3 regions of the Kosakonia sp. YIM B13571 genome follow, and region 1 is predicted to be linked to each of the others. Evidence: predicted binding sites of a transcription regulator. Region 1 holds the regulator's gene; each other region holds the start of a gene.

Region 1 (10,559 bases):
TTGTGAATTGGGGGCAAGCGTAGAGGTGCGGCGTAACGATGAGATAGCGCTTGCGGATATTGCCGTGCTGGCACCGGAAAAGATCGTTATTTCGCCCGGCCCCTGCACGCCGGATGAGTCCGGTGTTTCGCTGGCGGTTATCCGCCATTACGCGGGTAAATTGCCCATTCTTGGTGTTTGTCTTGGTCACCAGGCGATTGCGCAGGTATTTGGCGCGACTATCGTTCGTGCGGCAAAAGTGATGCACGGTAAGACATCACCTGTCACCCATAACGGCACTGGCGTATTTTGCGGGCTTAATAATCCGTTAACCGTCACGCGTTACCATTCCCTGGTTATTGATCCGCCTACGTTACCGGTGTGTTTTGAGGTTACCGCCAGCAGCGATAGCGGCGAGATCATGGGCATCCGCCACCGGGAGTGGGATCTGGAGGGAGTGCAGTTTCACCCGGAAAGTATTCTGAGCGAGCAGGGACATCAGTTATTGAAAAACTTCCTCGAACGCTGATTTGTGGTTGCCATTAACTGATTTTTTATGCATATTTCGTGATTATATTTTCATAATCAATGCAACGTAAAACTGGATGGGCAAGCCATGGCAACTCAGCAAGACGCGGTAACGCGTGCAAACTTCGATGACGTTATTCTGCCAATTTACGCACCGGCCGAGTTTATCCCGGTAAAGGGTAAAGGCAGCCGAGTGTGGGATCAGCAGGGTAAAGAGTACGTTGATTTTGCAGGTGGAATTGCGGTTACTGCGTTAGGACACTGTCATCCGGCGCTGGTGGAGACGCTGAAAACGCAGGGCGAGACCCTGTGGCACACCAGCAATGTTTTTACCAACGAGCCTGCTCTGCGCCTGGCGCGTAAACTCATCGACGCCACGTTTGCCGAGCGCGTGGTGTTTATGAACTCCGGTACTGAGGCCAACGAAACGGCATTCAAGCTGGCGCGTTTTTATGCATCTACGCGTCACAGCCCATATAAAACAAAAATCATCGCGTTCCATAATGCTTTCCACGGGCGTTCGCTGTTTACCGTAAGCGTGGGCGGCCAACCGAAGTATTCCGATGGCTTTGGCCCGAAACCGGCAGACATTATTCATGTGCCGTTTAACGATCTGCACGCGGTGAAAGCGGTGATGGACGATCACACCTGCGCGGTAGTGGTAGAGCCTATTCAGGGTGAAGGCGGCGTTACTGCCGCCACGCCGGATTTCCTGAAAGGTTTGCGCGAGCTGTGCGATCAGCACAACGCACTGCTGGTATTTGACGAAGTGCAGTGCGGCATGGGCCGCAGCGGAGAGTTGTTTGCTTATATGCATTATGGCGTGACGCCGGATATTCTGACCAGCGCCAAAGCGCTCGGCGGTGGTTTCCCTATCAGCGCGATGCTGACCACGCATGAGATTGCCAGTGTCTTCCACGCCGGTTCACACGGTTCCACCTACGGTGGCAACCCGCTGGCCTGCGCCGTCGCCGGGACCGCATTCGATATTATCAACACGCCGGACGTGCTCAGTGGCGTGAATGAAAAACGTCAGTTGTTCGTTAAGCATTTACAGCAAATCGGCGAGAAATTTGACCTGTTTAGCGACATTCGCGGCATGGGGCTGCTCATTGGTGCTGAGCTTAAACCGCAATATAAAGGCCGCGCGCGCGATTTCCTCTACGCCGCCGCCGATGCGGGTGTAATGGTGCTGAACGCCGGCCCGGACGTCATGCGCTTTGTCCCCTCGCTGGTTATTGACGCGCAGGATATTGAAGAAGGGATGAACCGCTTCGCGGATGCGGTGGCGAAAGTGGTCAACGGTTAAGGCGGCGATTTAGCCAAATGCCGTGATGCGGGCGCTGACGCCATGCTACCGACGAAATGGTGTGCATGGTGTTCAGATGCCCGATAATCCGTTGTAAATGCTGCTCCAGCGTGCTCATTGGCCCGTGCGTTAACGTTTCCGGGGCTTCGAGGATATTCACATCGCCGGATTCTCCCGGCCCGTCATACTCCAGCCGCTGTTGGCAGCGCTGCAGGGCAATTTCGCAGGATTGCAAATAACGTTGCGCCAGTTCCGGCGTCAACATCGTATGTTCGCGCGCCAGTGTCGTCATCGCATTGATATGCTCAACGATAAATTGGCTGTGCGTTACCCACAGTTTCATATCTTCCAGATAACGCGTATTAAATCCCGGTTCCTGCATGGCCTGGTTTAGCGAGTTAAACAGGGCGTTATGCGCCTGGTTTACGCGCATACGTTGCCAGGCAAGCGGTGTTGGCTCTGGGTTATCGCTTAGGATCAGGCGAATCGCTTCCTGATCCGTTTCCAGCGCATCATGCGCATTCTGACGCAGCAAGCCACTTTGCCACTGCGGCCACAGCCAGACCATGCCGCCGAAGGCAATCAGGCAACCAATCAACGTATCAATAAGCCGGGCGACGATAAACTCCTCACCATTTAGCGTCAGCAACTGCAAGGTGTAGACGGCGGTAATGGTAAAACCCACCATCGCCCAGCCGTAGTTTTTCCGAATAATGAGATAACTGACCAGCGTAATCATCAGCATCGCGGCCAGCGTAAAACCGAGCGGAACATGAAAGTGCAGCGTTGCCCCCGCAATTACCAGCCCCGCAAGGGTTCCCGCCGCCCGGTGGACAATGCGAACGCGCGTTGCGCCATAACCGTTTTGCGTGACAAACATCACCGTCATCATGATCCAGTAGGGTTTCGGTAAATGCAGGGCGCTGCCCATCAGGCTGGCGATGCTGAGCATTACGCTTATCCGCGCGGCATTACGCAGCGCTGCGGATTTCAGTGATAAATAACTTTTCAGGGCTGGCAAAAGGGGTAAGCGCCGCTGCTTTTCCGCCATCAGATCGCGGGCATAGAGCGGGCGCTGAGTGCGCAAGACGCGAGCGATACGGCTAAAATGCCAGGCGCAGAATTGCCCGACCGGGTTATCCGGGTGCTGGCGGGCGATTTTTTCCAGCGCGCCGATCTGCTTATCCATGTTGAAGCGAGTAGGGTAGCGATGGTAGAGAATGTCATCAGCCAGGATGCGCAAGCGAGCGGCGACCGTCTGCGCATTCCAGCGGATCACCTGCTCGGCGTGGGTTTGTTCCACCAGTTTTTGCACTTCTTCCGGCTGGTGCAAACTCACCGAAATGTGCTCTTGTAGATCCAGCGCTACCTGGAAAACCCGCAGTAGCCGTTTGTAATCGTTGTGCTTATTGGCGGCCAGCATATGCAGCTGTTGATAGCTCTGGCTTATCATATCCACCGCCTTTTGCTGGCGGGCGAGCAACGGCGGCAGCGCTTTTTCCGGGTCGGCGTGCTGCGTCAGCAGGCTGTATTTCGCCTCGCAGTAATCCGCCAGTTGCCGGTAGAGCAGGCTGAGAGATTCGCGCAGTGGTTGCTCTCGCCACATCCAGAACCAGAACCAGTTGAACAGCCCGTACCACAGCGTGCCCAGCGCATAGATAAGCAGCGGCTCCCATACCGGCATATTACCGGCAAGGCTGAGCGTAAAGATGGCGGCAATGAGCGAAGCCGGGAGCAGGCGACCGTGCAGCGCGCTAATTTCGGCGGTCACGCCTAAAACCAGCGTCAGCCCAGTGAGGATCAACGGCAATGGAAGATCTTTCGCCAGCAATAATTGAACCGCCAGGCTGCTGCCAGCAAACAAGCTTCCGCCAATGATCAGGCGCTTGAAAAAACGTTTATGTGGCGTATCAAGCCCGGCGATGTTGCAGCAGGCGGGAACGAGGGAAAACAGCAGACCTTGTTGCAGATGGCCGGTAACCAGACCAATGGCCACAGGCAAACATAACACCAGCGTCTGTCGCAGTGCGTAGTTGATTTCGGGATGATAAATCAGCCTGCGCCACATGAGGGAAGAAAAACGACGCAGCGCGTAAGCTGCGCCGTTTTACAGATTAACGCGTTCCGTATACGACGATGGTTTTACCGTGGGCGGAGATCAGATTCTGATCTTCGAGCATTTTGAGAATGCGGCCCACTGTTTCACGGGAACAACCGACGATCTGACCAATTTCCTGGCGAGTAATTTTAATTTGCATGCCGTCCGGGTGGGTCATTGCGTCTGGCTGTTTCGCCAGATTTAATAGCGTTTGCGCGATACGGCCGGTTACGTCAAGGAAGGCAAGGTTGCCCACTTTTTCTGAAGTGACCTGCAGGCGACGCGCCATTTGTGAGGAAAGACGCATCAGGATATCCGGGTTAACCTGGATTAACTGACGGAATTTTTTGTAGGAGATTTCAGCCACTTCACAAGCAGTTTTAGCGCGTACCCATGCACTGCGCTCCTGACCCTCTTCGAACAGGCCCAGTTCACCGATAAAATCTCCCTGGTTCAGGTAAGAGAGGATCATCTCTTTACCTTCTTCATCCTTGATCAGCACTGCCACTGAGCCTTTAACGATGTAATACAGCGTTTCCGCTTTTTCACCCTGGTGAATCAGCGTGCTCTTCGACGGGTACTTATGAATGTGGCAATGAGACAAGAACCATTCAAGCGTCGGGTCTGTTTGTGGTTTGCCAAGCACCATGCGCGATTATCCTCTGTTATAAGCTGTCTCAGACACAGGATGAGCCCCTACGTCTGGGGTTGCAATCTAAGCTTCCCGCATCCTGGGAAGCGGACCGTCAGCGTCATCTGCGGTCTCTAAAGTATGATGTCATGCATACATGCGTAACATCCATTTATCTCTGTAGCATCCAGAGTGTTTTAGCATAGCTTTTACCGCCTGTCTCCTGGTGTCTCGCTTCAGCATGACGCAGGTCGCCTTCCGTTGCGAGTTTTGTTATGTACGCGTAATCTGTAAAGAAAATTGCCACTCCGGAGTGAAGAAAATGCAGGCACGTGTGAAATGGGTTGAAGGGTTAACGTTCCTTGGTGAGTCCGCATCGGGTCACCAAATCCTGATGGACGGCAACTCCGGCGACAAAGCGCCAAGCCCGATGGAAATGGTGCTGATGGCGGCGGGCGGATGCAGTGCCATCGATGTGGTTTCTATTTTGCAAAAAGGGCGTCATGACGTGACCGACTGCGAAGTGAAGCTGACCTCAGAGCGTCGCGAAGAAGCGCCGCGCCTGTTTACCCACATCAATTTGCACTTTATCGTCACCGGAAAAGATCTGAAGGATGCGGCGGTTTCCCGCGCGGTGGATTTATCCGCGGAGAAGTATTGCTCCGTGGCCTTGATGCTCGAAAAAGCGGTGAACATCACCCACTCTTACGAAGTTATCGAAGCCTGATGCGAAAAGCCCGGCGGCGCGTTGCTTACCGGGCTTTCTACATTATTTGATCTTTTTGCCTTCCATCAGCCGTTGCACCAGCGGCGTCATAATCAACTCCATCGCCAGCCCCATTTTCCCGCCAGGCACCACCAGCGTATCCATATGCGAGATAAACGAGCCTTGCAGCATCGCCAGTAACCACGGGTAATCAATCCCTTCCAGATTACGGAAGTGGATCACCACAAAACTCTCGTCAAGCGAGGGAATGCCTTTCGCCGCAAAGGGATTGGAGGTATCCACCGTTGGCACGCGCTGGAAGTTGATGTGCGTACGGGAAAACTGCGGCGTAATAAAATTGATGTAATCCTCCATCGAGCGCACGACAGAATCCATCACCGCTTCACGCGAATGCCCGCGCTCGCTGGTATCGCGGACAAGCTTTTGAATCCATTCCAGATTGACGATCGGCACTACGCCCACCAGCAAATCCACATGCTTTGCGACATCGTTTTGCGGGGTCACTACACCGCCGTGCAGACCTTCATAAAACAGCACATCGGTCGGCTCAGGCAGCGGTTGCCAGGGTGTAAACGTGCCCGGTACCTGGTTCCAGGGAACGGCTTCATCGTAGGTGTGCAGGTATTTGCGCGCCTGGCCTTTGCCAGTTTGACCATATTCGCTAAACGTCTGTTCCAGCAGGCCAAAGTCATTGGCTTCCGGGCCAAAATAGCTGATATGCCGCCCAAGATCGCGGGCCTTGCGGATAGCCATATCCATTTCCGGGCGGGTATAGCGATGGAAACTGTCACCTTCCACTTCTGCCGCGTGCATATTGAGCTGAGCGAAGATTTTACGAAAGGCGAGGCTGGTGGTGGTGGTTCCCGCGCCGCTGGAGCCTGTAACGGCGATAACCGGATGTTTGGCGGACATAGCAACTCCCTGAATTAACGATTATTTCAGTATAGCCAGCCGCCATGTATTTGTTCAGTCGTGGAACTGTCCGCGCGGCATTATATTGGCCGTCTCGTGCAGTTCCGACCACACCAGTACGGCTTCGCCGCGTTGCAGCTGCCGTTTAACGTCGGCGACCTTTTGCTCAAGTGAACGCTCATGTTCACCATAATCAGTGCCTTCGCGCAAGACAAAGCTCTCAATCAGATTGTCCAGCGTCTGCGCATCAATTTCTTGCCAGGGAATAATCATCGTCTTTCCAGGTAAGCGGATAACCAATCCGGAATGCGTTTTTCCAGCCACATTTCCGGGTGGCGCAAGGTTCCACCAACAAACCCGACATGGCCGCCATGTTCCGTCAGTTGGTACTCAATATTTGCCGGCAAATGCCCGGCATCCGGGATCACGTTGTGATCCATAAACGGGTCATCTTTCGCGTGGATAATCAGCGTCGGTTTACGAATATCCGGCAAAACCGGCATCGCGCTACAGCGGCGATAGTAATCCAGTGCGTCGGCAAAGCCGTGGATTTTTGCGGTGATCAGATCGTCGAACTCGCGAATACGGCGCAACTTACGCAGCGCAGGCAAGGTGGTTGGCAGCGAGCCGGGATAGGCGCGTAACTTGCGCGCGGCGTTCGCTTTCAGCAAATTCAACAAGTAGCGCTGATAAACGCGGGAAAATCCCTTATCCATATGATAACTGCAGGCTTCCAGCACCAACGGAGCAGAGACAATCACCGCTGCATCGACAGGCAAGTTATCATCGGCTTTTGCCAGTAAACAGCCGAGCATGTTCCCGCCGAGCGAATAACCCACCGCTGCGGTTGGCGCGGGTCCGAATTCCTGATGTAACCAGTGCAAGAACCAGGTGCCATCTTCGGTTTCGCCCGAGTGATAAATGCGGTTCAGGCGATTCGGGATGCCGCTACAGCCGCGAAAATGCATCACCACGCCAAGCCAGCCGCGCTGCTTCGCCGCATGCACCAGACCGTGCGCGTAAGGGCTGTGAAGGCTGCCCTCCAGACCATGAAAAACCACCAGCCGCGGTTTATGTTTCGCCTGATTCGGTTCTTCGCTCCAGGCCAAATCAACAAAGTCGCCATCCGGCAGCTCAAGGCGCTGCCACCAGGGTTCAAACTGTAAGCGTCGACGTAAAATGCGTGGCAGCATGGTTTGGAAATGCGGGTTACGCACGCCGCGCATCGGGCGAAAGTCATGCGTATCATCTGCAATTTCCGAAAGTTGTGAAGGTGTAATTTCAGCCATAACACAGAAAAAATAGAGTAGGTATTGGGACAACTATAACCGCGCAAGAGCATTCCGTTTGTTCATTTTACGGGACTTAGCACGATCGCGTATTAATCTGTTAGCAAATTCCGCGAAAACAGATGTATGTCGACGCCTGGTTTACGCCGCCATAAACGCGCTTTACGCGCGCCGGTCGCCACGCTTTCGCCGGTCTCTTCAAACATGCCGGAGGCTTCAAAGCGGCGAATCAAACTTTTACGCTGAATAGGCTGGCCAAGGATTATCTCGGTTGCTTCCTGCAATTGCGCCTGGGTAAACGTATCGGGCAAGCAATAAACCGGCAGGAGCGAGTACATGGTTTTCTGCCGCAACCGGTGCAGCGCCGCATGGATTATTGTCCGGTGATCAAAAGCCAGCTCCATGGTATCCAGCTCACTCACCGGCACCCATTTTGCGTCGCTTACGCTTGCAATATGCGGCGCGCAGGACATCCACGAAATCAGCGCAAACCAGGCGATAGTCAGGCTCCAGCCGCGCGGATCGCGCTGCGGGCCGGAAAAGGTATCCAACTGTTCCAGCCACGATGGGGAAACACCGGTTTTTTCCGTCAGTTTGCGCAGCGCCGTGGCACGCGTGGAATCATCCTGCACCATATCGATAAATCCGCCGGGTAATCCCCAGCGCCCTTGCTGCGGCTGGCTGGCTCGCTGAACCAATAACACACAAAGCACCTGCTGATGCACCGTAAACAGCACGCTATCCACCGTCACCAGCGGTGAGGGGAAACGGCTGGCATCATAAGATTTCAGGTACTCTGCTTCACTGATCATCGCTCATTCGCTCCTTTTTACACGCCACAAGTTTATCAGCCTGCCCTGGGGCAGCAAGCTAACTTTTATCTTGTTAATTTTCAGGTGGTTAAGTATTTAGTTCCTCAATGATTAAAAAAATGCTTGCCTAATAAGTGTCTTATAGACAATATTAATTGTGTCCAAGGGACATTAATTATTGAGTCGAGGTGAAAGATGGCGAGCAGAATCGAATTATTCATAGATAACGCGCAGGTTGCACTGAGCCATGGCGTCTTTCCAGACGGAGCTGTCTGGCTCAAAGTCACCGGCAAACTTCCGTCATTCGCCCAGCAGATGCGGGTGCGTGTTGCCGCGATGCGCGATATGAACGACTTCATGTTGCTGGCACAACTGGTGGACGCCGTTCGTCACGCCACCGATATCGCGGTGAGCCATCTGGAGCTGGCATGGTTGCCGTGGGCGCGTCAGGACAGGCATATGGTTTCCGGCGACAGCTTCGCGCTGAAAGTTTTCGCAAACTTACTCAACACACTCAATTTCAACAAAGTTTTTGTGCTCGACCCACACAGTGACGCCGCCGCAGCAGCCATCAATAACTGCGTAGTCATCGCGCAGGAAAGCTGCTTAATGCAGAGCGAAACTCTGCGTCGCGCCATTGGCAATCGCGAGCTGATGCTGGTCGCGCCGGATGCCGGTGCGCTGAAGAAAATCCATAACGTGGCGAAAGCCAGTGGCGCGCAAGAGTACGCCATCCTCACAAAAGAGCGTGATGTCGCAACCGGAAACCTGACAGGTTTCGCGCTGGTGGCCGGAGACGTCGCGGGCAAAGATCTGCTGATCGTCGATGATCTTTGCGATGCAGGTGGCACCTTTATTGGTTCAGCCCAGGTGTTGCGCGATGCCGGCGCCCGCAGCGTTAGCCTGTATGTCACGCACGGTGTCTTTTCCAAAGGGGTTGAGAACCTGCTCAATAACGGTATCGACGCGATTTACACCACCACATCCTTCACCTCGCCTGCACTGACGGATCCGCGAGTTGAACTGATCGACATTGACGCTATTTTCCGCGCTTAAGGGAGACAACATCATGAATATCAATCCGATTCTGGCTATCGACGGTTACAAAGTTTCGCACCGTGTGCAGTACCCACAGGGGACAACGCAGGTTTACTCCAATTTCACGCCGCGCAGCGACCGCTTTTTTCAGTCGCCGGTGGCCGACGGCAAGCTGGTGTTCTTCGGTCTGCAGGGGTTCCTGAAGTGGTTTATGGTCGATCTGTTCAACGACGGCTTTTTTGCCCGCCCGGAAGAGGAAGTCGTTAACGAATACAAGCAGGTGATGGATAACTATCTCGGCAGGGACGCCGTCGCAGTCGATCACATTCGCGCGCTGCACCGTTTGGGCTATCTGCCGCTGCACATTAAGTCGCTGGATGAAGGCAGTAAAGTGCCGATGAAAGTGCCAGTTCTGACCATTACCAACACCCGCGAGGAGTTTTTCTGGTTGGTGAACTACCTGGAAACCGTACTCTCCGCCGAGCTGTGGAAAGCCTCCACCAACGCCACCATTGCGCACCACTACCGTAAAATTTGCGAGCAGTGGGCAGCGAAAACCTGCACGGATTTGTCACACCTCGATTTCCAGTGCCACGACTTCTCGTTTCGCGGCATGGCTGGTCTGCACGACACGGCGCAGGCGGGTGCGGGGCATTTACTGAGTTTTAAAGGCACCGACAGTATTCCCTCGCTGCTGTATGCCCGCGATCACTACACCGGTGGTGAAGAGTACTTCATGGGTGCCAGCATTCCTGCCACCGAGCACAGCGTGATGTGCATGGGTGAACACGACCATGAAATTGAAACGTTCCGCCGCCTGATTGCCGATATCTATCCGCAGGGATTTGTCTCTATCGTCTCCGATACCTGGGATTACTGGCGCGTACTGACGGAATATACCCGCGAACTGAAACAGATAATCCTGGGGCGTGAAGGGCGCGTGGTGTTCCGCCCGGACAGCGGTGATCCGGTGGAAATTCTCTGCGGTACAGGCGCGGATGATGACACGCGAGCACAGCGCAGCCCGGAGGAGAAAGGGTCGGTAGAAGTGCTGTGGGAAATCTTTGGCGGCACGGTTAATGAGAAGGGTTACAAAGTGCTGGATCCGCATGTCGGCCTGATTTACGGCGACTCCATTACCCTGGCGCGCGCCAATGAGATCCTGCGCCGTCTGGAAGCCAAAGGTTTCGCCAGCTCTAACGTGGTGTTTGGTGTCGGCTCTTTTACTTATCAGTA
Region 2 (10,559 bases), on a different contig from region 1:
CCAGCAACCTGACAGCCAATATCCCGGATTACGTCAAAGAGAAGCTGCTGATTGACGCGGACATTAACGGGCCGGGCAAAGCTGTTGGTCCCTATTTCAAAGAGACGCCGCTACACGACACGCTGGGCAGCGCACTGGATGAGTTGCAAATCGATGGTGATGTAAGCGCTCGCTTACATCTTGATATTCCGCTGGATGGTGAGCAGACCGTCGCTAAAGGCGATGTGGTGCTGAACAACAACAGCCTGTTTATCAAACCGCTTAACAGCACACTGAAGAACCTCAATGGCAAATTCAGCTTCGAGAACGGCACGCTGAAAAGCGAGCCGTTGCAGGCAACCTGGTTTAATCAACCGGTAAATCTCGATTTCTCCACCACCGAAGGGGATAAGGCTTACCAGGTCGCGGTGAATCTCAACGGGAACTGGCAACCGGCAAAAACCGGCGTGTTACCTCCTCAACTTAATGATGCGCTGCGCGGCAGCATCGCATGGAAAGGTGATGTCGGCGTTGAGCTGCCGCACCGTGGCGGCACCACTTACAAGGTCAATCTTGATGGTGATTTGAGTAACCTTGCTAGTACGTTACCGCCACCGATGGATAAACCAGCGGGTAAAACATTGCCGTTGAAGGTGAAGGTAGAAGGGAACCTGCACAGTTTCGATTTAACCGGTAATGCCGGTGGTAACAACCATTTCAACACCCGCTGGCTGCTGAATAATAAGCTGGCGCTCGATCGTGGGATCTGGACGTCGGACAGCCGTACACTGCCGCCGCTGCCGGAGCAGGCCGGGCTTGAACTCAACTTGCCGCCAATGAACGGCGCGCAGTGGCTGGGCCTGTTCAGACAGGGCGTGGCAAACAATGTCAGCAGCGCAACCACTTTCCCACAGAGCATTACGCTGCGTACACCTGCCCTGACACTGGGCGGGCAGCAGTGGAATAACCTCAGCATTATTTCGCAGCCGCAAGATTCAGGTTCGACCATCGAAGCGCAGGGGCGCGAAATCAGCGGTACATTGACGATTCATGATAATGCGCCGTGGCAGGCAGCGATTCGCTACCTCTACTACAACCCGTCGAACGCGCCACCGGACGATAACGATATCTCTTCCCCTTCAACACTGCTGCGTGGCCAGACGCGGTTGGACTTTACCGGCTGGCCGGATTTGCAGCTGCGCTGTGCGGAGTGTTGGCTGTGGGGGCAAAAGTATGGTCGCATCGACGGTGATTTCGCCATTCAGGGCGATACGCTGACGCTGGCGAATGGGCTGGTGGACAGCGGCACCGCGCGGCTGACCGCTGACGGTGAATGGGTCAATCGTGAAGGCGCGGAGCGCACCTCGCTGAAAGGCGTGCTGCGCGGTGAGAAAATTGATTCAGCGATGGGCTTCTTTGGCGTACCGACGCCGGTGCGTGATTCGTCGTTTGATATTAATTATGACCTGCACTGGCGCAGCACACCGTGGCAACCGCAGGAAGAGTCGCTCAATGGCATCCTGCGTACGCGTCTTGGCAAAGGTAAAATTACCGATATCAGCACTGGTCATGCCGGGCAGTTGCTGCGCCTGTTCAGCGTCGACTCGCTGTGGCGTAAATTGCGTTTTGACTTCAGCGATACCTTCAGCAGTGAGGGGTTCTGGTTTGATTCCATTCGCAGCACCGCGTGGATCAAAGACGGTGTGCTGCATACCGACGATACACTGGTTGATGGCCTGGAAGCGGATATCGCGATGAAAGGTTCCGTGAATTTGGTGCGCCGCGAGCTGGATATGGAAGCGGTGGTAGCCCCGGAAATCTCCGCGACTGTCGGGGTGGCGGCGGCCTTCGCCGTAAACCCGATTGTCGGTGCTGCGGTGTTTGCCGCCAGCAAAGTGCTGGGGCCACTGTGGAACAAAGTCTCGATTCTGCGCTATCGCATTACCGGCCCGGTCGATCAGCCGCAAATCAACGAAGTCCTGCGCCAGCCGCGTACGGACAAAAAGCAATGATTTGACGGCATCAGCGAATTGCCTCAAGCTCCTTATATCGCAATTTTTATTGCCCGCAGTGGCGGCAACGACGAGAAAAAATGATGAGTCTTAATCTGGTAAGTGAACAACTTCTGGCAGCAAACGGCCTGAGCCATCAGGATCTGTTTGCTATTCTCGGTCAACTGACCGCGCGTCGTCTTGATTACGGCGATCTCTATTTCCAGTCGAGCTATCACGAATCCTGGGTTTTAGAAGACAGCATCATTAAAGATGGCTCTTACAATATCGACCAGGGCGTGGGCGTGCGCGCCGTCAGCGGCGAGAAAACCGGTTTTGCTTATGCGGACCAAATCAGCCTGCTGGCGCTGGAACAGAGCGCGCAGGCTGCGCGTACTATCGTGCGGGAAGACGGCGATGGCAAAGTGAAAACGCTGGGTGCGCTCGAACATCCAAGTCTTTATACCAGCCTCGATCCGCTGCAGAGCATGAGCCGTGAAGAGAAGCTCGATATTCTGCGCCGCGTAGATAAAGCGGCACGCGCAGCGGATAAACGCGTACAGGAAGTGACAGCCAGTCTGACCGGCGTTTACGAACTCATTCTGGTGGCGGCGACGGACGGTACGCTGGCGGCGGATGTGCGCCCGTTGGTGCGGCTTTCCGTGAGCGTACAGGTTGAAGACGACGGTAAACGCGAACGTGGTTCCAGCGGTGGCGGCGGTCGTTTTGGTTATGACTGGTTCTTGCAGGATGTGGATGGCGATGTTCGCGCGGATGCGTGGGCGAAAGAAGCCGTGCGCATGGCGCTGGTAAACCTTTCTGCCGTTGCCGCACCTGCGGGCACGCTGCCGGTGGTATTGGGCGCGGGCTGGCCTGGCGTGCTGCTGCACGAAGCGGTTGGACACGGGCTGGAAGGCGACTTCAACCGTCGCGGAACGTCTGTATTCAGCGGCCAGATGGGGCAACTGGTGGCCTCAGAACTGTGTACCGTTGTGGACGATGGCACCATCGCCGATCGCCGCGGTTCTGTGGCGATCGATGATGAAGGAACGCCGGGCCAGTACAACGTGCTTATCGAAAACGGCGTGTTGAAAGGTTATATGCAGGACAAGCTGAATGCGCGTCTTATGGGCGTTAAGCCGACCGGTAACGGACGTCGTGAATCTTATGCGCATCTGCCAATGCCGCGTATGACCAACACTTATATGCTGGCGGGGAAATCAACGCCGCAGGAGATTATCGAATCTGTCGACTACGGCATCTACGCACCGAATTTTGGCGGCGGCCAGGTCGATATCACTTCCGGGAAATTTGTCTTCTCCACTTCTGAAGCGTACCTGATTGAAAAAGGTAAGGTCACCAAAGCGGTGAAAGGCGCAACGCTGATTGGCTCCGGTATCGAAGCGATGCAGCAGATCTCCATGGTGGGTAACGATCTGAAGCTGGATAACGGCGTTGGCGTCTGCGGCAAAGAGGGGCAGAGCCTGCCGGTGGGTGTGGGCCAACCGACGTTGAAAGTCGATAACCTGACCGTCGGCGGTACGGCTTAAACCTTTTCTCACCCTCTTCGCACGAAGAGGGTGAATTCCTTACACTCTGCGTCCCTGCATGCCCTGATACACTTTCGCCACTTCAATAAAGTAATCCGTCAGATAATTAATGCACACCTGCACTTTCAGCGGCAGCTTATCTTTTTCGGTATAGAGCGCATAAACCGGGCGCGGATCCGACTGGTAACGCGGCAGCAGAATCTCAAGCTGGCCACTGTTGATCTCGTCGATCACCCACATTAACGGCACGAATGCGATCCCGGCACCGGCGGTCAGCCAGCGCGTTAGCGTCATTGGATCGTTGGTGACAAAACGCCCTTGTGGGATAAGCCGCGTGGCGATCCCTTCCGGAGCCACCAGCTCAAATTCGTTATCCGGACGCACGCTGTATTCAAGCCATGAGTGGTTCACCATATCCGCTGGCTTTTCAGGAATGCCGTACTGAGCAAGGTAGCTTTTAGCTGCGCAAACCACCATTGGCATCGCGCCAAGACGGCGGGAGAAGAGGCTGGAATCCTGCAACGCGCCGACGCGGATCACCAGATCCAGACCGTCAGCAATCAGATCCGGTGCCGGGATACCCGTGACGAGATTTACCGACAAACCCGGATGCTCTTTGAGCATATCGGCGGTCATTTTTGCCAGCACATTTTGCGCCATGGTTGAAGAACTGCCAATACGCAGCGTACCGATTGGTGTGTTGTTAAAGGCGTAAAGCTGTTCGTGAACGTCCTGCACTTCATGCAGCATCCGGCGGCAGCCCTGGTAGTAAATCTTCCCTGCTTCGGTGAGCCCCAGGCTGCGCGTGCTGCGGTTCAACAGCTTTACCTGCAACTCATCTTCCAGTTTGGCGACGGTCTGGCTGATGGAGGAAACACTCATTTGTAGCTGTCGGGCGGCGGCGGTAAACGAACCTAATTCCACCACTTTGGCAAACACCGACATGCGTTTTAGTCGTTCCATTATTCACTCTGAGTTAAAAGTGATTTAGATCACATAATATAGATAACAGCATAACAGTTACGTTAATATACTATCTATTAAGAATATTCACGTCACTCTCGCCTGGCTCTCCTTGCCCATACTCCTGCGGTGACGTTAGAACGAATTGTCACCTGCACGCTCTCTAATCAAGGTCAACATGAGTCTGTTTCCCGTCATCGTGGTGTTCGGTTTGTCGTTCCCACCGATTTTTTTCGAATTAATTTTGTCACTGGCGATCTTCTGGCTGGTGCGTCGGGTGCTGGTCCCCACCGGGATCTATGACTTTGTCTGGCATCCGGCATTGTTTAACACTGCGCTGTATTGCTGCCTTTTTTACCTGCTGTCGCGCCTGTTTGTCTGAGGTAGAAGTGAAAACACTAACAAGAAATATCTCTCGCACCGCTATCACTATGGTGCTGGTAATCCTGGCGTTCGTCGCGGTTTTCCGCGCCTGGGTTTATTACACCGAATCGCCCTGGACGCGCGACGCGCGCTTTAGTGCGGATGTTGTCGCTATCGCGCCGGATGTCACCGGGCTTGTCACCGCCGTTAATGTGCATGACAACCAACTGGTGAAAGAGGGCCAGGTGCTGTTTACCATCGATCAACCGCGTTACCAAAAAGCGCTGGCGGAAGATGAAGCCGATGTTGCCTATTACGAAGCGCTGGTGGCGGAAAAACGCCGCGAAGCCGGACGCCGTAACCAGTTGGGTATTCAGGCCATGTCGCGTGAAGAGATCGACCAGGCCAACAACACCCTGCAAACTGAGCTGCATCAGTTAGCCAAAGCTCAGGCGACCCGCGATCTGGCGAAGCTGGATCTGGCGCGCACCATCATTCGTGCGCCAGCCGATGGTTGGGTGACAAACCTTAACGTCTACGCCGGTGAGTTTATTACCCGTGGTTCCACCGCGGTGGCGTTGGTGAAACAACACACCTTCTATGTTCTGGCATATATGGAAGAGACCAAGCTGGAAGGCGTGCGTCCCGGTTATCGCGCGGAGATCACCCCGCTTGGCAGCAATCTGGTATTGAAAGGCACGGTGGATAGTATCGCCGCAGGCGTCACGAACGCCAGCAGCAGCAATGACAGCAAAGGTATGGCGACCATCGATTCCAACCTTGAATGGGTGCGGCTGGCGCAGCGTGTGCCAGTGCGTATTCGTCTCGACAAACAACAAGGCAACCTGTGGCCGGCGGGCACTACCGCGACGGTAGTGGTGACAGGTAAATCCGATCGTGATGAAAGCCAGGATTCCTTCTTTCGCAAAATGGCGCATCGACTGCGTGAGTTGGGGTAATCGCGATGGGGCTGTTATCCATTGCCAACCAGCATTTGCGTTTTGCTTTCAAGCTGGCCTTTGCCGTCGTGTTGGCACTGTTTGTTGGTTTTCACTTTCAGCTTGAAACCCCGCGCTGGGCGGTGTTGACCGCAGCCATTGTCGCGGCGGGCCCGGCGTTTGCCGCTGGTGGTGAGCCCTATTCCGGGGCGATTCGCTACCGGGGGATGTTGCGTATTGTCGGCACCTTTATCGGCTGTATCGCCGGGCTGGCCATCATCATCATGCTGATCCGCACCCCGCTTCTGATGTTAATGGTGTGCTGTATTTGGGCCGGATTTTGTACCTGGGTCTCGTCGCTGGTGCGTGTTGAAAACTCTTACGCCTGGGGGCTGGCGGGTTACACCGCGTTGATTATTGTCGTCACTATTCAGACGGAACCACTGCTGGCACCGCAATATGCCGTTGAGCGATGCAGTGAAATCGTGGTGGGTATTCTCTGCGCGATTGTCGCCGATCTGCTCTTTTCTCCGCGCTCCGTCAAACAGGAAATTGACCGCGAGCTCGATAGCCTGCTGCTGGCCCACTATCAACTGATGCAGTTGTGTATCAAGCATGGCGATAGCGAAGAGGTGGACAAAGCCTGGGCTGCGCTGGTGCGCCGTACCACTGCGCTGGAAGGGATGCGCAGTAACCTGAACATCGAATCTTCCCGCTGGGGGCGCGCTAACCGCCGCCTGAAAGTGATCAACACCTTGTCGCTGACGCTGATCACCCAGGCGTGTGAAACCTATCTGATCCAGAATACCCGTCCCGAGCTTGTTACCGACACATTTCGCGAGCTGTTTGCCGAGCCGGTCGATAACGTGCAGGAGATGCACAAGCAGTTAAAAAGAATGCGTCGAGTCATCGCCTGGACCGGTGAGCGGGAAACGCCTGTCACCATATATAGCTGGGTGGGTTCGGCGACCCGCTATCTGCTGCTGAAACGCGGTGTGATTGGCAACGCGAAAATCAGCGCCGTCGAAGAAGAGGTGTTGCAGGGCGAAGTGGTGGTGAAAGCGGAATCTGCCGAACGCCACCATGCGATGGTTAACTTCTGGCGCACCACGCTTTCTTGCATGCTCGGAACCTTGTTCTGGCTGTGGACCGGCTGGACATCTGGCAGCGGCTCAATGGTGATGATCGCAGTGGTCACCTCGCTGGCGATGCGTCTGCCGAACCCAAAAATGGTGGCGAAAGACTTTATCTACGGCATGCTGTGGGCGTTGCCGATTGGTTCGTTCTATTACCTGGTTATCCTGCCATCGACGCAACAAAGCATGCTGTTGCTGTGTATTAGCCTGGCGGTGCTGGCGTTCTTTATTGGTATTGAAGTGCAAAAGCGGCGGCTGGGTTCAATGGCGACGCTGGCGGGCACCATTAATATTCTGGTGCTGGATAACCCGATGACCTTTAAATTCAGCCAGTTTCTCGATAACGCGCTGGGGCAACTGGTTGGCGTGGTTCTGGCGATGGTTGTGCTTTTGCTGGTGCGCGATAACTCCCAGGCGCGCACCGGGCGTATGCTGCTGAACCAGTTTGTTTCCGCGGCCGTTTCGGCAATGACCACCAATACCGCGCGTCGCAAAGAGAACCACTTGCCCGCGCTGTATCAACAGCTTTTCTTGCTGCTGAATAAATTTCCCGGTGATGTCGCGAAGTTCCGCCTCGCGCTGACGCTGATTATTGCGCATCAGCGCCTGCGGGATGCGCCGGTGCCGATCAATGATGATCTCTCGGCGTTTCACCGCCAGTTACGGCGTACTGCGTCACAAGTTATTTCGGCGGGTAACGACACGAAACGCCGCCGTTACTTCACTCAGTTGCTGGAAGAGCTGGATATTTACCAGCACAAGCTACACCACTGGAACGCACCGCCGCAGGTTACTGAGCCGGTATACCGGCTAACGGGCATGTTGCATAAATACCAACATGCGCTGACCAGCAGTTAATGCCAAACCGACGCCAAAAGCGTCGGTTTTTTTATGGCTATACTTTCTAAGAGTTTTTATAAACCGCAGATCAGGAGGACAAATGACAACGCAGTCACTGCAGGACAATGCGCTTTTTCAGACCGGCTATCTGGTTGATGGTGTCTGGAAATCGCTGGATACCACATTTGACGTTCTGAATCCGGCGACGGGCGAAACTATCGCGAAAGTTGCCAAAGCAGGCAAGAAAGAGACAGAAGAAGCCATTGCCGCTGCGACACGCGCCTTTCCCGCATGGCGGGCGAAAACCGCGAAAGAGCGCTCGACCATTTTGTATCGCTGGTATGAATTGATCATTGAAAACAAAAGCTGGCTTGGCAGATTGATGACCACTGAGCAGGGCAAACCATTGAAAGAAGCAGAAGGTGAAGTGGAATATGCCGCCAGCTTTATTCAGTGGTTTGCCGAGCAGGCAAAACGCGCAAACGGTGAAATTATCCCGCCCATCAAGCCAGGCTCACGCATTCTGGCGACGCGAGAACCGATTGGTGTGGTGGCCGCGATTACACCGTGGAATTTCCCGATGGCGATGTTGACCCGCAAGCTTGGGCCCGCGCTGGCGGCAGGCTGTACCGGCGTTATCAAACCGGCAAATAACACACCGCTTAGCGCTTTTGCGTTGCTGGCGCTGGCGAAAAAAGCCGGTGTGCCGGACGGTGTGTTGAACGCTGTTGCCGGGAATACATCTGAAATCAGCGATGCGATTATGGCCAGCCATGAGGTGCGCAAAATCTCGTTTACCGGCTCGACGGCGGTGGGGAAAACGCTGGTGCGCAACGCAGCTGAAACCATGAAAAAAGTGTCGATGGAGCTGGGAGGAAATGCGCCTTATATCGTGTTTGAGGATGCCGACATTGATGCGGCGGTGCAGGGCGCTGTTGCCAATAAATTCCGTAATGCGGGGCAGGTGTGCGTCAGCGTTAACCGCTTCTACATTCATGAATCTGTCTACGATAGCTTTACACAAAAACTGACCGAGGCTGTTAATGCGCTAAAAGTGGGTAATGGCCTGGATGAGGGCGTGGTTGTAGGTCCGCTGATTGAACGCGCTGCGGTGGACAAAGTGCGCGAGCATGTCGACGATGCTGTCGTCAAAGGGGCGAAAGTATTAGCCGGTGGCAAACCGCACAGCCTTGGCGGTAACTTCTGGCAGCCAACGGTGCTGGGTGATTGCAGCGATGGTATGAAACTGGCGCAGGAAGAGACATTTGGCCCGGTTGCCGCCTGTTTCCGTTTCACCAGCGAAGAGGAGGTGGTGCAACGTGCCAATGCAACACCGTTTGGTCTGGCCGCTTATTTCTATACGCAGAACCTGCAGCGCGTATTCCGCGTTTCGCAGGCGATCGAAAGCGGCATGATCGGGATTAACGAGTGTGCGGTATCAACGGAGCTGGGGCCGTTTGGCGGGGTGAAAGAGTCCGGTCTTGGCCGGGAAGGTTCGGTGCTGGGGCTGGAAGAGTTTCTGGAAGTGAAAACTCTGCACCTTGGGGGATTGTAATCATGTGGGCGGCGTTTTGCTGCCCTGTTGGGCTGATGGCGGAAAATGAATATCTACACTTTCGATTTTAAAAATATCGCTGATCAAAGTGCTTTCTACCGCGAGTTTAGCCGCCTGTTCGCTATTGAGCGCGAGAAAGTCCACGATCTGGATTCCTTGTGGGACACGGTGATGGATGGCGCGCTGCCCTTACCGCTGGAAATTGAATTTATTCATCTACCGGAAAAACAGCGCCGCCGCTTTGGCGCGCTGATCCTGCTCTTTGATGAAGCGGAAGAGGAGCTGGAAGGCGAGCTACGTTTTAACGTGCGGTGAGCGAAGGCAAAAAAAAGCCCCTGACAGGCAGGGGCAAGTCGTCGGACAAGACGACGAGGGTTTATTTATACAGTTCAGCCGTAACGTGGGTGCTATCGCCCGTACGTGCTTCAATAATACGGTAGCTGCTCGCGCCAGCCTGATCGGCTTTAGCAGAGAGCTCCTGGCGAATGTCCATTGGGACGCCCGCTCTTTGGGAAATGGAAACACTGCCCATAGGTTGCAGGTTGTTGGCCTGATCGCTATTAACAAGCGTTGCGGCGCTCGCACCGAAAGAGATCAAGGATGCAAGGCCAAGGGATGCGATGATGAGATTACGTTTCATTGTCTGTCTCCTTAAAAGAGACTCAACGGCGAGAAGGGTTAAAGTGCTATTTTTGTGCCTGGTGCCGTTGAGTGACGGTTAGATAGGGTTATCGGTAAAACTTATTTATACAGCTCTGCGGTTGCGTGCCATTGGTCGCCGCTACGTGCTTCAATGATGCGGTAAGCTGAAGCACCTTGTTCTTCCGCTTTTTTACTCAGTTGCGCGTTCATGTCCATCGGAGACGCTGTGACAGAACCGATGGAAACGGTACCCAGTGACTGGCGAGATTGAGCTTGTTCCGCGTTGATGGAATCCGCCGCGAAAGCGCCAAATGACAGGGCTGAAAGGATACTCAGTGTTGCAACGGTTGATTTGATATTCATGTCTAATACCTCGTCGTATTCTTTTATTTAATTTTTCGGAGGGTCTTGTTTCGTGACCCTCATCACAAAATCAAGTATACACTAATCACGCAAATAATTAATACCAAGCTAATTATAACCATGATGAATGGGAATATGATTTGCGGTTTTATATTGCAGAAAAGCATAAAAAACAGTGTTCAGGTAAAAATTTAGTTAACGATAGTTAAGAAAATCATATGGATAGATGAATTTGATTT
Region 3 (10,559 bases), on a different contig from region 1:
TACCCCGACACAGCAGGCAGCGACGTGCTGGTTCCACCCGCATCAACATGGCAAAACCGGTCGACAAGTTGCGATGGGGTTAGCGGGGCTGGTGCTGATTGAGGATGAAAACAGCCGTAAGTTGCGCCTGCCGCAACAGTGGGGCATTGATGACGTTCCAGTTATCGTGCAGGACAAAAAATTCACCGCCAATGGGCAGATCGATTATCAGTTGGATGTGATGAGCGCGGCTGTTGGCTGGTTTGGCGATACGCTGCTGACTAACGGTGCCATTTATCCACAACATTCCGCTCCGCGCGGCTGGCTGCGCTTGCGTTTATTGAACGGCTGCAATGCGCGTTCACTGAAGTTTGCCACCAGCGATCAACGCCCGCTGTATGTAGTAGCGAGCGACGGCGGTTTGCTTGGTGAACCGGTGAAAGTGAGTGAGTTACCGGTGCTGATGGGCGAGCGCTTTGAAGTGCTGGTTGATATCAGCAATGGTAAACCGTTCGATCTGATTACCTTACCGGTTCAGCAGATGGGGATGACCGTTGCGCCGTTTGACCAGCCGCATCCGGTGCTGAGCGTCCAGCCATTACAAGTGACCGCTTCCGGTACGTTACCGGATACGCTGGCGACACTGCCGGGTTTACCCGCGCTTGAAGGATTAACGCAGCGCACGTTGCAGCTGTCGATGGATCCGATGCTCGACATGATGGGCATGCAGGCGCTACAGCAGAAGTATGGCGATAGCGCGATGGCCGGGATGATGGGCCACGGGCAGATGGGTCATGGTCAGATGGATCATAGCCAGATGGGCAACATGAAAATGGATAGCGGCCAGATGAACCACGGCGGCAACGGCTTTGATTTCCATAACGCCAACCGCATCAACGGCAAAGCCTTTGATATGGCGACCCCGCAATTTGCTGCGCAAAAAGGGCAGTATGAGCGCTGGGTGATTTCCGGCGAGGGCGACATGATGTTGCACCCGTTCCATATTCACGGCACGCAGTTCCGCATTCTGTCGGAAAATGGTAAACCGCCAGCGGTGCATCGCGCAGGCTGGAAAGATACGGTTGAAGTGTATGGCGCGCGCAGTGAAGTGTTAGTGCGTTTCCAGCATGACGCACCGAAAGAATTTGCGTATATGGCGCACTGCCACCTGCTGGAACATGAAGATACCGGGATGATGTTAGGGTTTACAGTTTAACGCTTAACGTTCTGCTTCATCCGGCGGCTAACGGTCGCAGAAAAGAAAATCCCCTCATGCCAGATGGCAGAGGGGATTTTTTATAACCAGTCACTTTTACCTCTCCCGCTCAGGGAGAGGAGGGATTACTTGGCGTCATCCGGCAGCGCGTAAGCGACAATGTAGTCGCCCATCTTCGTACCGAACGAACCGTGACCGCCTGCGGAAATGACCACGTACTGCTTACCATTGACCTCATAAGTCATCGGTGTTGCCTGGCCACCGGCCGGCAAACGGCCTTGCCACAGTTTCTCACCGTTGCTCATGTTATAAGCGCGCAGGTAGTTATCTGCGGTCGCGGCGATAAACAGCACATTACCGGCGGTGGAAATTGGGCCGCCGAGCATCGGCATCCCCATATTGAACGGCACCGGAACCGGCATCGGGAACGGCATGCTGTCTTGCGGTGTACCAATGCGTTTTTTCCACACCACCTGGTTGGTTTTCAGATCCAGTGCAGAAATGTAACCCCAGGCCGGTTGTTTACAAGGCAGACCGAACGGCGAGAGGAACGGGTTCAGCGTCACGCCAAACGGTACACCATACTGCGGCTGAATACCGGATTCCGAACCGGTGCCTTTCGCATCTTTCGGCGGCTCCATTGGGTTGCCTGGACCACGTGGGATCAGTTTTGACACAAATGGCAGCGCCATCGGGTTGGCAATCGCCACCTGACGGTTTGGATCAACGGAGATCCCGCCCCATTCGAACATCCCCAGGTTACCCGGGAATACCAGCGTGCCCTGCTCAGATGGCGGCGTGAAGATGCCTTCATAGCGCATCTGGTGGAACATCACGCGGCACACCAGTTGGTCGAACATGGTGGCGCCCCACATATCCGCGCCGCTTAAGTTTTTCGTCGGACGGAAACTCAGGTCGGAGAAGGGTTGGGTTTTGGCTACGTAATCGCCTTTTGCCGCGCCTTGCGGAACCGGTTTTTCCGGTGCCGGAACCACCAGCTTACCGTTGGTACGATCGAGGACGAAAATGTTACCGGTTTTCGCCGGTGCGTAGATCACCGGTACGGTTTTGCCATTCACGGTAATGTCCGCCAGCGTCGGCTGGGACGGCATATCCATATCCCACAGATCGTGGTGTACGGTCTGGTAGCTCCAGGCAAGTTTACCGGTGGTGGCATTCAGCGCGACGATCGAGCTGGCATAGCGCTCCTGCTCCGGCGTACGGTTGCCGCCCCAGATATCCGGGGTGGTCACGCCCATCGGCAGATAGACTAAATCCAGTTTCGCGTCATAAGCCGCAGGTGCCCACGAGTTCGGTGAGTTAAAGGTGAAAGTGTGTTCATCCGACGGGATCGCGTTGGGATCTTTCGCGCCCGGATCGAAGGCCCACAGCAATTTCCCGGTGTTCACATCGAAACCACGGATAACGCCAGAGGTTTCACGGGTTGAGAAGTTATCCGTTACCGAACCGGCAATCACGATGGTTTTATCGGTGATGATCGGCGGAGATGTCGGCTCGTACAGACCCGGCGTGGTGTCCGGCATATTGGTCTGCAGGTTCAGGATCCCTTTGTTGGCAAAGGTTTCGCACAGCTTGCCGTTATCCGCATTCAGCGCAAACAGACGGCCATCGTTCACCGGCAGAATAATGCGGCGCGGGCAGTCAGCGACCACATCCGGGCTGGCGTTATCGGCACGGGCTTCATGATACGAAACACCGCGGCAGGTCACATGCTGGAACGAAGGATTGGTGTTCAGCTGCGGATCGAAATGCCACTTCTCTTTGCCGCTGGCGGCATCAATCGCAAACAAACGCTGGTGTGCGGTACACAGGAACAGCGTGTCGCCCACTTTAATTGGCGTCACTTCGTTGGTGATTTCACCGGGATCGTTTGGCATTTTCAGGTCGCCGGTGCGGAACACCCAGGCTTCCTTCAGGTTTTTCACGTTATCGGCATTGATCTGTTTCAGCGGCGAGTAACGCTGGCCTTCCTGGTTACGGCCATAGGCTGGCCAGTCACCATCGGCTACCTGTGAAATTGGCGCTGCCGGTGTGGCATCGGCGCTCAGGGTGCCGTGAACTTCTTGCGGATCGTTGAAACCCGCCCAGGTGAGGATGCCGCCACTCATTAACAGGGCCACCACCAACGCAGCGACCGCACCGCTGGACGGCACAATCAACCGCCGCCAGACAAACGGAAGAATCAGCCAGATACCGAAGAAGACGAGAATGTCGCTACGCGGTGTCAGCGCCCAGAAGTCGAAACCGACTTCCCACACGCCCCAAATCATTGTCGCCAGCAGTAGGGCGGCGTACAGCCACAGCGCGGCGCGCTTGCCCTTCCACAATAGCCATGTCACGCCGAGCATGACCAGACCAGCGATGGGGTAGTACCAGGAGCCGCCAATGCTGACGAGCCAGGCCCCACCGATTAAAAGATACAGCCCGCAGAAGGCTGCAAAGAGCGTCGTCAGCGTGACAAGCAGCCGCGACTGTTGAGTTTTTGTTTCCGCCATAAAACACATCCGTTGATTTGTTAATATTTTGATAGCAAGTAATTATAGGAGTTAACAAGTGTGATCGTCATCACAAAATGAGCTTTGTCGCGGAATAACCCGCAACAATCTTTTTGCTGGTATACTGCGCACCTTGCATTTCAATCACTGGTTTAAGTGCCGGTATTGAGTGATTTACTCTTTAAATCATATGGTTAGTAAAATGAAACACACTGTTGAAGTGATGATCCCGGAAGCGGAGATCAAAGCGCGTATCGCTGAGCTGGGTCGTCAAATCACTGAGCGTTATAAAGATAGCGGCAGCGAAATGGTGCTGGTTGGGCTGCTGCGCGGCTCGTTTATGTTTATGGCTGACCTGTGCCGTGAAGTGCAGGTGTCGCATGAAGTCGATTTCATGACCGCCTCCAGCTACGGCAGCGGTATGTCCACTACCCGCGATGTGAAAATCCTCAAAGATCTCGATGAAGACATTCGTGGAAAAGACGTGCTGATCGTTGAAGACATTATCGATTCGGGTAATACGCTGTCGAAAGTGCGCGAGATCCTGCGCCTGCGCGAGCCAAAATCGCTGGCGATTTGTACCCTGCTGGATAAACCGTCGCGTCGTGAAGTGGATGTGCCGGTCGAATTCGTTGGTTTTGCTATCCCGGACGAGTTTGTGGTGGGGTACGGTATTGATTACGCGCAGCGTTATCGCCATTTGCCGTACGTCGGCAAAGTGGTGATGCTGGACGAGTAAAAAAACGGGGCCGATAATGGCCCCGATTGTTATTTGTGGTTGATGTGCTTCTGGCTCAGATTTGACACGCCCTGGCGATAGCGTTGTTCCAGCGTTTCGCGGTTAGTGGCGGTGACGTCCAGATTGCGCAGCAGGCCATCGTGAATGCCGTAAGCCCAGCCGTGAATCGTCACTTTCTGGCCACGTTTCCACGCGGATTGCATAATGGTTGAATGGCCCAGGTTGTAGACTTGTTCCATCACGTTCAGCTCGCACAGCGTATCGAGACGACGCTCAGGCGGCATTTCGCCCAGCAGCGAGCTATGTTTAAACCAGATATCGCGAATGTGCAGCAGCCAGTTGTCGATTAAGCCCAGTTCCGGGTTTTCAACCGCCGCCTGCACACCGCCGCAACCGTAGTGACCACAGATGATAATGTGCTCAACTTCCAGCACATCTACCGCGTACTGCACCACGGAGAGGCAGTTCAGATCGGTATGGATAACCAGGTTTGCAACATTACGGTGTACAAACAGTTCACCCGGTTCGAGCCCGGTAAGGCGTTCTGCGGGTACGCGTGAGTCGGAGCATCCAATCCAGAGAAAGCGCGGCTTCTGTGCTTGCGCCAGTGTTTCGAAAAATCCAGGATCTTCTTCCACCAGCATTTTTGACCATAGTGCATTGTTGCTGATGAGTGTATCTATGTCTTTCATGGAGGTTAACAACCTGTAACCAGATAAGTGCGTTGCGCTAATATAGGTGAACTCTCCGTCTTTTTAAACCACACATCGAGTGTAAGAAAACAGGTAAGTGATAATTCATGACCATTGCACTGGAGCTTGAGCAGCTTAAAAAAACCTATCCGGGCGGCGTTCAGGCGCTGCGCGGCATTGATTTACAAGTAGAAGCGGGCGATTTCTACGCGCTTCTCGGACCCAATGGTGCCGGCAAATCCACCACCATTGGCATTATCAGTTCGTTGGTAAATAAATCTTCCGGGCGCGTTAGCGTTTTTGGTTACGATCTTGAAAAAGACGTGGTGAACGCGAAACGTCAACTGGGGCTGGTGCCACAGGAGTTCAACTTTAACCCGTTTGAAACCGTGCAACAGATTGTCGTTAACCAGGCGGGTTACTACGGCGTTGATCGTAAAGATGCGCTTGTGCGCAGCGAAAAGTACCTGAACCAGCTCGATCTGTGGGAAAAACGCAACGAACGTGCGCGGATGCTTTCCGGCGGGATGAAGCGCCGTCTGATGATTGCTCGTGCGCTGATGCACGAACCTAAGCTGTTGATTCTCGACGAGCCAACCGCGGGTGTTGATATCGAACTGCGTCGTTCAATGTGGGGCTTTTTAAAAGATCTCAACGACAAAGGCACCACCATCATTCTGACGACGCATTATCTGGAAGAAGCCGAGATGCTGTGTCGCAACATCGGCATTATTCAGCGTGGCGATCTGATTGAAAACACGTCGATGAAAGCGCTGCTGTCGAAGCTGAAATCCGAGACGTTTATTCTCGATTTAGCGCCGAAAAGCCCGCTGCCGAAGCTGGAAGGGTATCAATACCGGCTGGTGGATACGTCCACGCTTGAGGTAGAAGTGCTGCGCGAGCAGGGCGTGAACAGCGTGTTCAGCCAGCTTAGCGCGCAGGGCGTGCAGGTATTGAGTATGCGTAACAAAGCCAACCGTCTCGAAGAGCTGTTTGTCACGCTGGTTCATGACAGAAAAGGAGAAAGCGCATGATGCAGCTGTTCTGGGTGGCGCTGAAGAGTATCTGGTACAAAGAGATCCAGCGTTTCATGCGTATTTGGGTGCAAACACTGGTACCGCCTGTGATCACTATGACGCTCTACTTTATTATTTTCGGCAACCTGATCGGTTCGCGTATCGGTGAAATGCACGGTTTTACCTACATGCAGTTTATCGTGCCGGGCTTAATCATGATGGCGGTGATCACCAACGCGTATGCCAACGTAGCGTCATCATTCTTTAGCGCCAAGTTCCAGCGCAACATTGAGGAGCTGCTGGTGGCACCGGTGCCAACGCATGTCATTATCGCCGGGTATGTTGGCGGCGGCGTGGCGCGCGGCTTGTGTGTGGGCATCCTGGTGACGGCGGTTTCGCTGTTTTTCGTGCCGTTTCAGGTGCATTCATGGTTGTTTGTTGGCCTGACGTTGCTGCTGACAGCGGTGCTGTTTTCGCTGGCGGGGCTTTTGAATGCGGTATTTGCCAAAACCTTTGATGACATTAGCCTCATTCCGACCTTTGTGCTGACGCCGTTGACTTACCTGGGCGGGGTGTTCTACTCCCTGACGCTGCTGCCGCCGTTCTGGCAGGCGCTGTCGCACCTCAACCCGATCGTGTATATGATAAGCGGCTTCCGTTTTGGTTTCCTCGGCATTTCCGATGTGCCGCTGTTTACCACCGTTGGTGTGTTGGTGGTGTTTATCATCGCTTTTTACCTGCTGTGCTGGTATCTCATTAATCGCGGACGTGGGCTGCGAAGTTAAGTCTGAGCGCGACGGCTCTCTTCTGTGGAAGAGAGCCAATCCCAGAGATTAGGCTATTTTTTAGACTGCTCATTACCGTTGGTTTCTCCCGTTCTGTTGCTACAATAGGTGCAGTTTTTCTATTCGGTCCACCTCATGTCTCGTTTGATTACCCTTTTATTGTTGCTGGTTACCTGGAGCGCGTCTGCCAGTATTGTCAGTGAACAACGCATTCCCGCGCGCTATATGCAAACCACTGAAGATGCCGATATCTGGGCGCAGGTAGGAGACAGAGTCGTTACTGTCGGCAATATTCGCGCCGGGCAGATCCTGGCGGTGGTGCCGGGGGCGGAAGATTATTACGCGTTTCGCTTTGGCTTCGGCAGCGGGTTTATTGACCGGGGTCATCTTGGCACGGTGCCTGGCAATGAACGGGTAGAAGATACGCTTGGCGATCTGAATAAACCGCTCAGTAACCAAAACCTGATCACCTGGCGGGATACGCCGCTCTATACGTCGCCGGATATCACCAGTAAACAGGTTGGCACACTGGCGGAAAACCTGCGTTATCCGATAATCGATAAGCTGAAAGACCGCCTGAACCAGACCTGGTTTCAGATACGCATCGGCAATCGGCTGGCGTGGATCAGTAGCCTGGATGCACAAGAAGACAGCGGCATTCCGGTACTGACTTATCACCATATCCTTCGTGATGAGGAAAACACCCGCTTCCGCCACACCTCGACCACGACCTCGGTGCGCGCTTTTACCAACCAAATGACTTGGCTGCGCGATCAGGGTTACACCACCTTGTCGATGTACCAGTTGGAAGGCTATGTGCGTAACCGCATGAATTTACCTGCGCGTTCGGTAGTGATCACTTTTGATGATGGGCTGAAATCCGTCAGCCGTTACGCTTATCCGATCCTGCACGAGTATGGTTTTAAAGCGACGGCGTTTATTATTTCGTCACGCATTAAGCGCAAGCCGCAGCCGTGGGACCCGAAATTCTTGCAGTTTATGAGCGTGTCGGAGCTGAATCATATTCAGGATGTGTTCGATGTACAGTCACATACCCATTTCCTGCACCGGGTTGATGAGTCGATGCATCCGATTTTGCTGAGTCGCAACTATCACAATATTCTGTTCGATTTTAAACGCTCACGCCGCGCGCTGGCGCAGTTCAACCCGCATGTGCTTTATCTCTCCTATCCATTTGGCGGCTATGACGATAAAGCGATACAAGCGGCGAATGACGCAGGTTTTCATCTGGCGGTGACCACGGTGCGTGGCAAGGTGAAACCGGGAGATAATCCGTTTTTACTGAAGCGGTTGTACGTGCTGAGAACGGATTCGCTGGAGACAATGTCGCGGCTGATCAGTAATCAGCCGCAGGGGTAGGGCATCAGGCAACCTGAACCGGCACGGCTTTCGCGGTGCGTTTCATCTCGTTGTCGCCATCAAAATAGGCCACTTTCGGCTGCCAGCTACGGGCAACCTCATCCGGCACGGTGACGTAGCTGGCGATAATCAGGATATCGCCGACGTCTGCGCAGTGTGCTGCCGCACCGTTAACCGAGATAATGCGTGAACCGCGCTCGCCGGCAATCGCGTAGGTAGAAAAGCGTTTGCCGTTGGTCACGTTATAAATATCGATGGCTTCGTATTCCAGAATACCGGCCGCCTCAAGGAAATCCTGGTCAATCGCGCAGGAACCTTCGTAGTGCAGGTCGGCCTGCGTCACTTTGACGCGGTGGAGCTTGCCTTGCAGCATCGTGCGAATCATAAGTTAAACCTTCATTACTGATAATTAACCTGAAAATGGAGGGCGGCTCCCTGCGAATCCCTCGTGTGCTCGCGCCACGTCCTGGCGGGCGTAAGAGCAAGCCAGGAGTGGAGTATTGCCCGATTTTTCCGCCCTGTCTAGCGGGCTAACTCAACCACTTTGTTGTCGATAAGCCGCGCCTGGCCGAGCCATGCCGCCATCAAAATCACCGCGCGTTTAGTGCTTTCAGACAGCGCCAGAAGCGTGTCCGCATCGCGGATCTGAATATCATCGGCGCGCAGGCCCGCGTCGTTGATCTCCTGCCCGGCAATGGCAATCAGCTCTTCTTCATTGCGTTCGCCCGCCAGCAGTTTATCGGCTACCGAATTCATCACTTTGCTGAGCGCCGGGGCAATTTTGCGTTGATCGGCCGTCAGATAGCCATTACGTGAGCTCAGCGCGAGGCCATCTTTCGCCCGCACGGTCGGCACACCGACAATCTCGATGTCATAGCCCATGTCGGCCACCATTTTGCGGATCAGTTGCAACTGCTGGTAATCCTTCTCACCAAAGCAGGCGATATCCGGTTGCACCAGGTTGAATAGCTTGCTGACGATAGTCGACACGCCGCGGAAATGGCCCGGACGGCTTGCGCCTTCCAGCATGGTGGAGAGGCCCGGCACATCGACATACGTTTGGGTATCGGTGCCCTGCGGGTAGATGTCCGCGGGTGCGGGGGCGAAAACAATATCGACTTTGCGCTTGTTCAGCTTTTCGCAATCTTCCTGCAAGGTACGCGGGTAGCGCACTAAATCATCCGGGCGGTCGAACTGCATTGGGTTAACGAAAATACTCACTACCACCACATCAGCGCGGGTTTTGGCTTCGTCGACCAGCCTCATATGGCCATCGTGCAGGTTGCCCATCGTTGGCACCAGCGCAATACGCTTACCTTCCTGACGCAGCCTGCGGATGTGCTGGCGCAGCAGCGGGAGGGTTTCAATAATCAACACAACTAGGCTCCTTAATGGAAACTGTGTTCTTCACCCGGATAGGTTCCGGATTCGACTTCGGCAACATACTGCCTGACCGCTGCGCGCATGTCGCCTGCTTCATTGAGGAAATTTTTTGCGAATTTCGGGATATGCCCGCCGGTAATGCCGAACGCGTCATGCATCACCAGAATCTGGCCGTCGGTGACATTGCCTGCGCCAATCCCAATCACCGGAATGGTTAACGCCGCCGTGATACGTTGCGCCAGCTCGACCGGGATACATTCCAGCACCAGCAGTTGCGCGCCTGCGGCTTCCAGCGCCAACGCATCGTCAAGCAGCCCTTGCGCTGCGTCGCCTCGCCCCTGAACTTTATAACCACCGAAAATATTAACGGACTGCGGCGTCAGACCCAGGTGGCCGCACACCGGCACGGCGCGTTCAGTCAGCATTTTTACCGTGGGAGCCAGCCAGCGGCCGCCTTCGATTTTCACCATATTGGCGCCCGCGCGCATGACCACGGCGGCGTTGTCAAACGCCTGCCCTGGCGTGGCGTAGGCCATAAACGGCAGATCGGCGAGCAACAGGCAGGCCGGTGCACCACGGCGGACAGCCTGCGTGTGATAAGCGATATCGGCAACCGTTACCGGTAGGGTGGAGTCATGGCCTTGTACCGTCATCCCTAACGAATCACCCACCAGCATTACGTTAATCCCTTCTTCGGCAAACAGTTTTGCGAAGCTGTAGTCGTATGCGGTGATAGTGGCGAAGCGTCTCTTTTCCTGCTTGCATTTATGCAGCCAGGAGATAGTGATGGGTTTCATAGCGTTTCCTGATAGTCGAAAGCGATTCTGGCGCATTCTAGCAGCAACAATCAGGT

The links. The regulator CRP, encoded in region 1, controls carbon source genes, mostly activating them, when cyclic AMP is high. The targets are predictions, from matches to a motif close to ATGTGANNNNNNTCACAT.
Region 2: the regulator CRP is predicted to act here: its motif matches at 4,501-4,518, upstream of aaeR (HTH-type transcriptional activator AaeR).
Region 3: the regulator CRP is predicted to act here: its motif matches at 3,770-3,787, upstream of hpt (hypoxanthine phosphoribosyltransferase).

What each region holds. Positions count from the first base shown of each region.
Region 1 covers NZ_JBHZPL010000004.1:20,965-31,523, reverse strand. The annotation lists gene pabA (aminodeoxychorismate synthase component 2) at 1-508, shown strand, start outside; gene ACFX4O_RS11730 (aspartate aminotransferase family protein) at 596-1,816, shown strand; gene ACFX4O_RS11725 (YccS/YhfK family putative transporter) at 1,806-3,884, opposite strand; gene crp (cAMP-activated global transcriptional regulator CRP) at 3,931-4,563, opposite strand; gene ACFX4O_RS11715 (OsmC family protein) at 4,868-5,272, shown strand; gene ACFX4O_RS11710 (phosphoribulokinase) at 5,315-6,184, opposite strand; gene ACFX4O_RS11705 (YheU family protein) at 6,239-6,457, opposite strand; gene ACFX4O_RS11700 (hydrolase) at 6,454-7,473, opposite strand; gene ACFX4O_RS11695 (NUDIX domain-containing protein) at 7,566-8,285, opposite strand; gene prs (ribose-phosphate diphosphokinase) at 8,481-9,341, shown strand; gene ACFX4O_RS11685 (nicotinate phosphoribosyltransferase) at 9,355-10,559, shown strand, end outside.
Region 2 covers NZ_JBHZPL010000017.1:25,842-36,400, forward strand. The annotation lists gene yhdP (AsmA2 domain-containing protein YhdP) at 1-1,991, shown strand, start outside; gene tldD (metalloprotease TldD) at 2,075-3,520, shown strand; gene aaeR (HTH-type transcriptional activator AaeR) at 3,560-4,483, opposite strand; gene aaeX (p-hydroxybenzoic acid efflux pump operon protein AaeX) at 4,662-4,865, shown strand; gene aaeA (p-hydroxybenzoic acid efflux pump subunit AaeA) at 4,873-5,805, shown strand; gene aaeB (p-hydroxybenzoic acid efflux pump subunit AaeB) at 5,811-7,778, shown strand; gene ACFX4O_RS23225 (NAD-dependent succinate-semialdehyde dehydrogenase) at 7,861-9,315, shown strand; gene ACFX4O_RS23230 (hypothetical protein) at 9,361-9,630, shown strand; gene yhcN (peroxide/acid stress response protein YhcN) at 9,692-9,955, opposite strand; gene yhcN (peroxide/acid stress response protein YhcN) at 10,057-10,320, opposite strand.
Region 3 covers NZ_JBHZPL010000005.1:248,848-259,406, forward strand. The annotation lists gene cueO (multicopper oxidase CueO) at 1-1,195, shown strand, start outside; gene ACFX4O_RS15100 (glucose/quinate/shikimate family membrane-bound PQQ-dependent dehydrogenase) at 1,321-3,711, opposite strand; gene hpt (hypoxanthine phosphoribosyltransferase) at 3,914-4,450, shown strand; gene can (carbonate dehydratase) at 4,480-5,142, opposite strand; gene ACFX4O_RS15115 (ABC transporter ATP-binding protein) at 5,250-6,176, shown strand; gene ACFX4O_RS15120 (ABC transporter permease) at 6,173-6,943, shown strand; gene ACFX4O_RS15125 (polysaccharide deacetylase family protein) at 7,079-8,323, shown strand; gene panD (aspartate 1-decarboxylase) at 8,328-8,708, opposite strand; gene panC (pantoate--beta-alanine ligase) at 8,846-9,700, opposite strand; gene panB (3-methyl-2-oxobutanoate hydroxymethyltransferase) at 9,712-10,503, opposite strand.